DNA from 2 places in the Microbacterium shimangi genome. Region 1 is predicted to be linked to the other one. Evidence: predicted binding sites of a transcription regulator. Region 1 holds the regulator's gene; the other holds the start of a gene.
The links. Region 1 encodes LexA, which represses DNA repair genes until DNA is damaged. Its sites were predicted from a motif close to TCGAACANNTGTTCGA; they were not measured.

Region 1 (4,415 bases):
CCAGGAGGAGGGCACTTTCCTCCACGCGCACGTCGGTGCGAAGCTCGCCTCCGACCTCGAGCCGTTCTCGGCCTGAGCATCATCGCGGCTGCCCCGCAGCATCCGTCACCGTCATCTGCACAGACGCTGAGGACAGCCGGTGACTACTCCAGCCGAATCGGAGCCACCCCGGGAGTAGCGAAGCCGAACACCTCGCCGAGGAACGACAGTTCGCTCTCGAGCGCGTGGACGATCGTCTCTCCGCGGCGGAAACCGTGGCCCTCGCCCTCGTACAAGACGTAGGCGTGGGGCACGCCCCGCTCGATGAGCGCGTCGCGAATGGCTTCGGCCTGTGTCGGTGGGACGACGGCGTCTTCAGAACCCTGGAGGATCAGCATCGGTACCCGGAACCGATCGGCCGCAGTCAAGGGTGAGCGGTCGATGTACAGCTGCTCCGCTTCGGGGAGGGGCCCGATGAGTCCGTCGAGGTAGCGCGCCTCGAAGTCGTGCGTGTCGGCGGCGAGAGCGCGGGCATCGCCGACGCCGTAGCGCGAGATCCCCGCGGCGAATGCGTCGGTGCGTACGAGCGCGGAAAGAACGGTCCAGCCCCCCGCTGATCCTCCCTCGATCGCGACGCGCGCGGGGTCGGCGAGGCCCTGGTCGCAGAGTGCTGCTGCCGCGGCGGCGACGTCATCGACATCGACGACGCCCCACTGGCCGCGGAGTCGTTCACGGTAGGCCCGGCCGTACCCGGTCGAGCCGCCGTAGTTGACGTCGAGCACTCCGATGCCGCGGCTCGTGAAGTAGGCGATCTTGGCGGATGCTGCAGGGCCGACGTGCGAGGTGGGTCCGCCGTGCACCAGCACGAGGTACGGCGGCTTCTCGTCGGCCGGCGCCTCGGCATCGGGGCTGGTCGGCGGGTACACGAACGCGTGGACAGGCCCGTGCGGCCCCGGCGCCCGCAGCTCTCGCGCGACGGGGAACCACTCCTCGCCCAGGGTGCCGCGCTCGCCCGCGACGCGGTCGATTCGGGGGTCGGCGGCGTCCGTGAGGTCGACGACCCAGAGCCCCGACCCGCCTGAGGCGGTCGCACCCGATACCAGGGCGCGATGACCCGCGACGTCTTCGACGGCGGCACCCGCCACCACCGGCGTCGCGAGGGGCGTCGCCCGCCCGTCCGCGATGACGACGATCTGGTCGCCGCCATTGGTGCGCACAGCGACGATTCGGCCGTCCTCGAGCGCGCCGAACCAACGGGTGCCGAGCACCCAGAGCGCACCGCCCGTGTCGGCGTTGCTCGGCGCCAGCGCGATGGGCGCCTCGCCCGGTGCGGCACGCCACAGGTTCCAGCGGCCGGAGGGGTCGTCGACGTACGTGAGCTCGTTCGCCCCCGTCCACACCGGCTGAAGGGCTGCGGTGCCGGGTTCGTTGATCGTGCGACCGGGCGTGCCGCTGCCCTCTACCAGGTCTGCCACGCGCAGCCGGGTCTGATCCCACGGCATGTCGGGGTGATCCCACGCGACCCAGGCGAGTCGCGAGCCGTCTGCCGACAGAGCAGGCTGCGCGACGAAATCGCTGCCCGCGACGACCGTCACGACGAGGGCACCGTCGGTTGCGGCAGAGCCGTCGAGGGGGATGCGCACGATGTCGCGCTTCGGCACGGGGTGGGTGCCGTGGCGCTCACGCACCGCCAGCAGGGTGCCCGCCGCCCAGGTGAGACCCGCGAAACGAGCGGTGGGGTCGTCGGGGGTGAGCGCACGCGGCTCGCCGCCCGGGGCGAGTGCCCACACCCGCTGGTCGGCCTGAGAGGAGAAGACCAGCGCGTCGCCCGCGGCCGTCCACGCGCCGCCGCCGTACTCGTGCACTTTCGACCGGGCGCTGAGCGGGTTCGGCAGGATGTCGTCGACCGAACCATCGGCCCGACGTCGCCGCACGGTGGTGCGCCCTCCCTCGGACGGCACCGTCTGGCCCCACCAGACCTCGTCGCCGACGAATCGTGCACCGTCCATCCGGGGCGAAGCGGCCGCCACCATCTGGGCGGTGAGCGGCGAGGGCCAGGAGCCGTACGGGGTGGGGGAGGACATTCCCTCACCCTATGACGGGCGGATCACGTCGAGTCAGACCGCGCGAAGCACCGCGACGACTTTGCCCAGGACGACGGCCTCGTCTCCGAGGATCGGTTCGAACGCGCTGTTGCGGGGGAGGAGCCAGGTGTGCCCGTCGCGGCGGCGGAATGTCTTGACGGTGGCTTCGCCGTCGAGCATGGCCGCGACGATCTCGCCGTTCTCGGCGTTCGACTGCGAGCGGATCACGACCCAGTCGCCGTCGCAGATCGCGGCGTCGATCATCGACTCGCCCGACACCTTCAGCATGAACAGATCGCCCTTGCCGACCAGCTGCCGCGGCAGGGGGAAGACCTCATCGACCTGCTGGTCGGCCGTGATGGGCACGCCGGCGGCGATGCGGCCGACGAGCGGCACGAGAGCTGCGTCGCCCACGGTGGGCCCGGTGTCGGCGGGGTTCTCGGTCGACGTGCCCGGCAGGTCGATGAGGACCTCCATCGCGCGGGTCTTGCCGGGGTCGCGCCGCAGGTATCCGCTGAGCTCGAGCTGGTTCAGCTGGTGCGTCACGCTCGAGAGCGACTTGAGTCCGACCGCGTCGCCGATCTCTCGCATGCTGGGCGGGTACCCGTGACGACTGATAGAGCGCTGGATGACCTCGAGGATCGCCATCTGCTTGTCGCTGAGGCTTTTCCGTCGTCGCGTCTGCGGCTTGTCTCGGGCGCCGGACGGCATCGCGTCGCTCATTCTGGCTGCTCCCTCTCGCGCCTGGGGGGCGCGGGTCTTCGAATGTCGGAGGTCCGTGGTGGTCTCTCCCTGTCGAAACCGTATCCGGATTCTTTCGCGTTGCACGGCTGATCGCCGCGTGTCGCGTTCGATCGATCTGCGATCAGGTCGGTCTTGACACCGTGACTGTATCGAAGATAGCTTCGGAATAGAGGTTCGCATCGGAACCTCCCGGCAGAGGCTCCGATGCGAATCTCTCACCTCAGGAGGAAACCCCATGACCGCCATCGCACTCGCCCCCAGCGCACCTGCTGCTCTTCCCGCAGCCTCGTCGACGCGCCTTCGTCTGACCGTCCGCGGCCGTCGGGTGCTCGCGGGGCTCGCCGCGTTCCCGGTCGCCGTCGCGATCTGCTTCGTCGCGATCAGCGGGGGTTCCGCGCTCGCTTCGCGCGATGCCGGAGCACCGGCGGGCACCTTCTCCGAGGTCACGGTCATGGCGGGCGATTCGCTGTGGGGCATCGCGCAAGAGGTCGCCCCGTCGGCCGATCCCCGCGATGTCGTCGACGCGATCGTGCGACTGAACGCCCTCGACGGCGTCGCCGTGTCCGCAGGACAGCGCCTCGCCATCCCCGCGGAGTACGCCACCACCCTCTGAGTCGGCCCTAGCATCGAGGGGTGACGACGCTCGACGATCTCCCTCTCCGCGACGACCTGCGAGGAATGAAGCCCTACGGTGCGCCGCAGGCGGCGCTTCCCGTGACGCTGAACGTCAACGAGAACACCCACCCCGTCCCGGACGAGGTCTCGGCAGACATCATGGATGCCGTGGCTCACGCGCTCCACGACATCAACCGCTACCCCGATCGTGAGTTCACGGGCCTGCGCGAGGCCTTCGCCGACTACTTGGGTGAGGGGCTGACGCGCGACCAGATCTGGGCGGGTAACGGATCGAATGAGGTTCTGCAGCACCTGCTTCAGGCTTTCGCCGGGCCGGGTCGCACCGCATTCTCCTTCGGTCCGACGTATTCGATGTATCCGCTGCTCACGCGCGGCACGGGCGCCGAGTGGGTCTCCGGCCGCCGCGGGCACGACTACGCGGTCAGTCCTGCTTCCGCGGTGGATCAGATCACCGAGGTGCGGCCTGATGTGACCTTCCTCTGCGCGCCGAACAACCCGACCGGAACGCCCATGTCGCTCGAAGTGATCGAGGCGGCGTACGCGGCGACCGACGGAATCGTGATCGTCGACGAGGCCTACCAGGAGTTCGCGCCGCGCGATGTGCCGTCTGCGGTGTCCCTCCTCCCCGGCAGGCCGAGGCTCGCGGTCTCGCGCACGATGAGCAAGGCGTTCGCGTTCGCAGGCGCACGCGTGGGCTACCTGGCCGCCGATCCCGCGCTGATCGATGCTCTCCGACTCGTGCGGCTGCCCTACCACCTGAGCGCGCTGACGCAGGCGGCGGCCACAGCCGCCCTGCGGCACGCCGACACGATGCTCGGGATGGTCGACGAGATCGTGTCTCAGCGTGACCGCATCTCTGCAACCGTCGAGGCGCTCGGCTACCAGGCCCACGAATCGTGGACGAACTTCGTGCTGTTCGGCGGCGTCGCCGACCCGGCAGCCACCTGGCAGGCGCTGTACGACCGGGGCGTG
Region 2 (4,415 bases), on a different contig from region 1:
ATCGCAACACCGAGACGCGACCGACGTTCTGGTTCCTCGTCTCGAGCGCCGTCTTCCGCGACGGCCTCGCGGGGGTCTTCGCCTACGGCGCGATCATCGCCGGCGGTGTTTTCGGGTTCGACTTCATCAAACTCGTCATCTTCGGCATCGCGGCGAACCTCGTCGCCGGCATCTCGACGATCCTCGCCGGACGCCTCGACGACCGTTTCGGCGCGAAGAAGATCATCGTGACGGCGCTGATCGGCATGATCATCGCCGGGCTCGCGGTGTTCTTCCTCCGCGACGGCGGGCAGGTCGTCTTCTGGATCGGCGGGCTCATCCTCTGCGCCTTCGTCGGTCCTGCCCAGGCCGCTGCTCGTTCGTTCCTCGCCCGCGTCACCCCCGCCGGGCGCGAGGGCGAAATCTTCGGCCTGTACGCCACGACGGGTCGGGCCGCGAGCTGGATCTCGTCAGCGCTCTGGTCGCTTCTCATCGTCATCACGAGCGTCACCGCGTTCGGCATTCTCGGCATCGTCATCGTTCTCGTCGTGGGGTTGGCCCTGCTCCTGCCGGTGCGCACCCCGCGGGTCGGCGGATAGCCGCCACCCCGAGCCCCCGCTGATTCCGCGAAGCCGGCCCCTGAGCCTGTCGAAGGGCCCCGCGGGCTCGCGATTAGAAGGGTGCGGCCCCGCCAGCCCCCGCCTGGTCGGGCGCGGGTCGGAACGTGGGCACCTTTCGTTCCGGATGGACGATGAATCGTCTCCCGCCCGGTGAGAGCCACTCGATCGCGCCACCACTCCCGTCGAGTTGGGCGACCCGCCACCCGCCGTGGTGTTTGACGGTGTGGTGTCCGACGCAGAGGGGGGTGAGGTTCGTGAGTTCTGTTCTGCCGCCGTGTTCCCACGCGATCTGATGATCGATCTGGCACCGGTCGGCGGGGATCCCGCACCCGGGCGCGGAACATCGCTCCGCCCGCCACCTCACCACCCGCCGCAGCGACTCCGGGGGCCGATACAGATCACGCCCCACCGAGAGAACCACCCCGGTCTCGGGGTGGGTGAGCACCCGCATCCACCCCTCCGCCCCACCACACAACTCCCGCGCCTCGCCGATCGGGATCGGCCCGACCCCCTCCACCACCGCCGGGTCCGTCCTCGCGTGGGCGTGGTCGAGGAGGGACAACGCCGGCACCGTCACCGCGACCGTCGCCCGGATCCCCCGCACCGCCCCCGGAGTGCTGTCGATCTCCCCATCCACCAACAGATCGACCACCACATCGGCGCGGAGTTCATCGAGGGTGCGTTCCTCGCCTTCTTCCGCGGCGAGGACCTTCCCGATCGCGGTGACCCGGTTCGCGACCGCCCGGATCTTCACCATCGACGCGTGAACAAGCAGCCATCCCATCCCGTCATCGGCGGGTTGCACCACCATCCGCCGCTCCCGCAACGCCTCCCGGTGACGCTCCTCCAACGTCGCCGCCCGCACCGTCTCCACCAGCGCCCGCAGTCGCCGGCGGAACGCACCCAGCGCGTGAGTCTCGGCAAGCTCCACCCCCAGGGGGACGACCCGGTCGCGGAGTTCCGGTTCGACCGTGTCGACGAGCTCCACGAACACCTCACCGTGACGCTCCGTCGTGCGGGCACGCGACAACGACTCCCACATCGTCGGATACCGGTTCACGAGACCATCAGCGGTGATCAGCATCCGCTCCGCCGCGTTCTCCGTCACCTGCAACACCGCCGCCAACTCCAACCGCAACGACCGCCAGATGATCTCCGACGTCACCCCACGAAACCGGTCACCCTCCACCATCGCGTCACGACGCAGGGCCTCGACCCGCTGGAACCGATGCGCCGCGAACGACGACATCAACGTCGACACATCCATCACGTCATCGAGCGCGTCACGCCCACCCGCAGCGCGACCCGCCTCCGCATCGAACCACTCACGATCCTCGTTGGAGACGGAATCGAACCCGTACGACGCACGCACTTCGGGGGCCTCGCCCGCGGGATGTTCGCCGTGCTCGCTCATGATCAAAGACTAGAACATACCTCCGACACTCGAACTTGCGGGCCGACCCTCCTGGCAAGCCCGCCCTCGGACGCTTCGACAAGCTCAGCGACCGCGACTCGACGAGACGCACGAGAGGAGCACAGCCGCCGCCAACCCGCTCAGCGACCGAAACCCGGCGGAATGCGCGGGGCGGCTCGCTAACGCGGCCAGGCCTCCGCGAACTTCGCGAGAAGGCGGGCGAATTCTGCCCGGTCGGCCTCGGTGAAGTCCGCCAAGGCCGTGCTCACCGCATCGCGGCGCTCGCCCCGAAAGCCGCGGACGAGCGCATCGCCGGCGTCGGTGAGGGCGATACGCGTGCGCCGCGCGTCGGCCGGATCGGCCTCCCGCCTCACCAGCCCGTGATCGGCCAGCTGCTGCACCAGGCGTGAGGCGCGCGGCTGGTCCACACCGATCGCTGCGGCGGCTTCGCTGACCGTGAGGGGGTCGGATGCTGCGAGCAGAGCCTCGAGCAGACGCAACCGCGCCGGCCCACCGAACCGGCCGCGCCCGCGCTCGGCCCACGGCGGTGCACCGGACATTCCCCCGTGGGCATGGGGGCCGCCGTGACTCCATGGCCCGTGCGCTCCACCGTCCGGGCTCCACGGGGGTCGCGGACGACCGCCACGCAAGCGAGCGAGCGCGGCAGCGATCTGTTCGGCGGGATCGGTGGTCACGGCATCCAATTTACATGTGACTTGACATGCATGCGAAATACATGTCACTCTACAACTACTTGTCATAAGACATACATCCCGGTGGCCGTCTAGGCCCCGCAACGAAAGGACTCTCCCCATGGAGAACTCAGACACCAACGAAAACGAAACCCCCCGTCGTCCGCTCGGCTACTGGCTGCGCGTCGTCGACGGCCTCCTCGCCCACGAGTTCGCCGCGTCGCTCGACGACGCCGATGTCTCGCGTCGCGACTGGATGCTGCTGAACGCCGTCGACAGCAGCGTCGACACCCCGTGGTTGGCCGAGCGGCTCGCCCGAAAGAGCGGCCGTGTCCGCCGCCTCGCCGACCGCGGCTGGATCGTCGAGGCCGACGGTCGATGGGAGCTGACCGAAGCCGGCAGGGCCGAGAAGGATCGGCTCGCCGCCCTGGTCGACGGAATGCGCGAGCGCGTCTCGGGCGCCGTCTCACCCGAGGACTTCGACACCACGCTCGCCTCGCTCGAGGCGATCGCGCGTGAGCTCGGCTGGGACGAGAGCGCCGATGCGGGCCACCGCCGCCACGGCTTCGCCGGCGGATTCGGCCCGGGTTTCCGGGACGGCTTCGGGGGCGGCCACCGCGGCTTCGGCCCGGGTCACCGAGGCTTCGGTCCCGGCCACGGGCACCGCGGATTCGGCCACGGCCGCGACCATGGCTGCGGCGACCACCAGCCGCACGGCGAGCAGGCCTATGAGCGCGGCTTCACCGCCGGGTTCGAGCGGGGTCGCGCCGCCGCATCCGCTCCCGTCGCCTGACCGGGGTTCGGCACCGCCCTCAGCCGACGGGCGTTCCCCTCGGCCGCACCCTCGCCAGTTGCAGGGTGCGGTCGAGGAAGAACACCGCACGGGCGAGAGCGGCGGGGCTCTGCTCCTCCCCCACGTTCGCGAGCGCGACGACCGCGGTCGACACCCCGAGTGCGTCGAGGGCCGCCCCCCGACGTTCGAGCTGCACGAGCTGTGCGGGCGAGGCGCGCCGGCCGGTCGCCGCGAGGGACACCACGGCCTCGAGCGCGGCGCGCGTCTGGGCGATGAGCGGCGGGTCGACCGGCGCAGCCCCCGCCCGAGGAAGCCGTTCGAGAACCCGGGAGGTCGGCACGGCCGACTTCGGCCGGGCGACCGGAGTGAGCGAGAGCGAGACCGCCTCGAGCCCTCCCCGCGCGGCACAGAAGACGGTGAGCGGCAGCATCCCTTCGTCTCGGTGCTCGGCAGCGACGGCGGCGACATCGCGGTCGTCTTCGATGAGGGCGATCAGAGCACCGACCGCCGTCTGATCGGCCGCCGGCAGACGAAACTGCTCGATCCCGCGGCCTTCCGAGGCGACAGACCACACCAACTCTTGGCGCACCCCGTCCACGGCGAGGGCGAGGGTTCGCCCCACCCACACGATGACGGGCACCGTTCGCGCCCTGCCGAAGGTGACGATCGCGGAGGAATCGGCTGCCCGCACCCCCCTCAGGTCATCCTCGGTGAGCGCGGCGCCCGACACGAAGCGGGTGCGCGCGGTCACACTGACGCTGCCGTCGTCGCGCACCTCCATGCCGCTCAGACCGAAACGGCCCGCCGCGATGCGTGCCGGCGACACCTCCCACAGAGCCGGTGCGTCCCACGATCGGGTGAACCCCGGATCTTCGCCCGCCCGTCGGGCGCTGGTCGCGCGATGCATCTCACCGATC

Region 2: a site for LexA is predicted at 2,024-2,039, ahead of ACFXQA_RS05670 (HNH endonuclease signature motif containing protein). Genes of this name have one in related genera too.

Annotation. Positions count from the first base shown of each region.
Region 1 is NZ_JBIGII010000001.1:25,644-30,058, reverse strand. It holds gene hflX (GTPase HflX) at 1-76, shown strand, start outside; gene ACFXQA_RS00155 (S9 family peptidase) at 144-2,063, opposite strand; gene lexA (transcriptional repressor LexA) at 2,097-2,774, opposite strand; gene ACFXQA_RS00145 (LysM peptidoglycan-binding domain-containing protein) at 3,043-3,420, shown strand; gene ACFXQA_RS00140 (histidinol-phosphate transaminase) at 3,441-4,415, shown strand, end outside.
Region 2 is NZ_JBIGII010000003.1:835,306-839,720, reverse strand. It holds gene ACFXQA_RS05675 (MFS transporter) at 1-578, shown strand, start outside; gene ACFXQA_RS05670 (HNH endonuclease signature motif containing protein) at 652-2,013, opposite strand; gene ACFXQA_RS05665 (MarR family winged helix-turn-helix transcriptional regulator) at 2,193-2,708, opposite strand; gene ACFXQA_RS05660 (MarR family winged helix-turn-helix transcriptional regulator) at 2,827-3,498, shown strand; gene ACFXQA_RS05655 (hypothetical protein) at 3,518-4,415, opposite strand, start outside.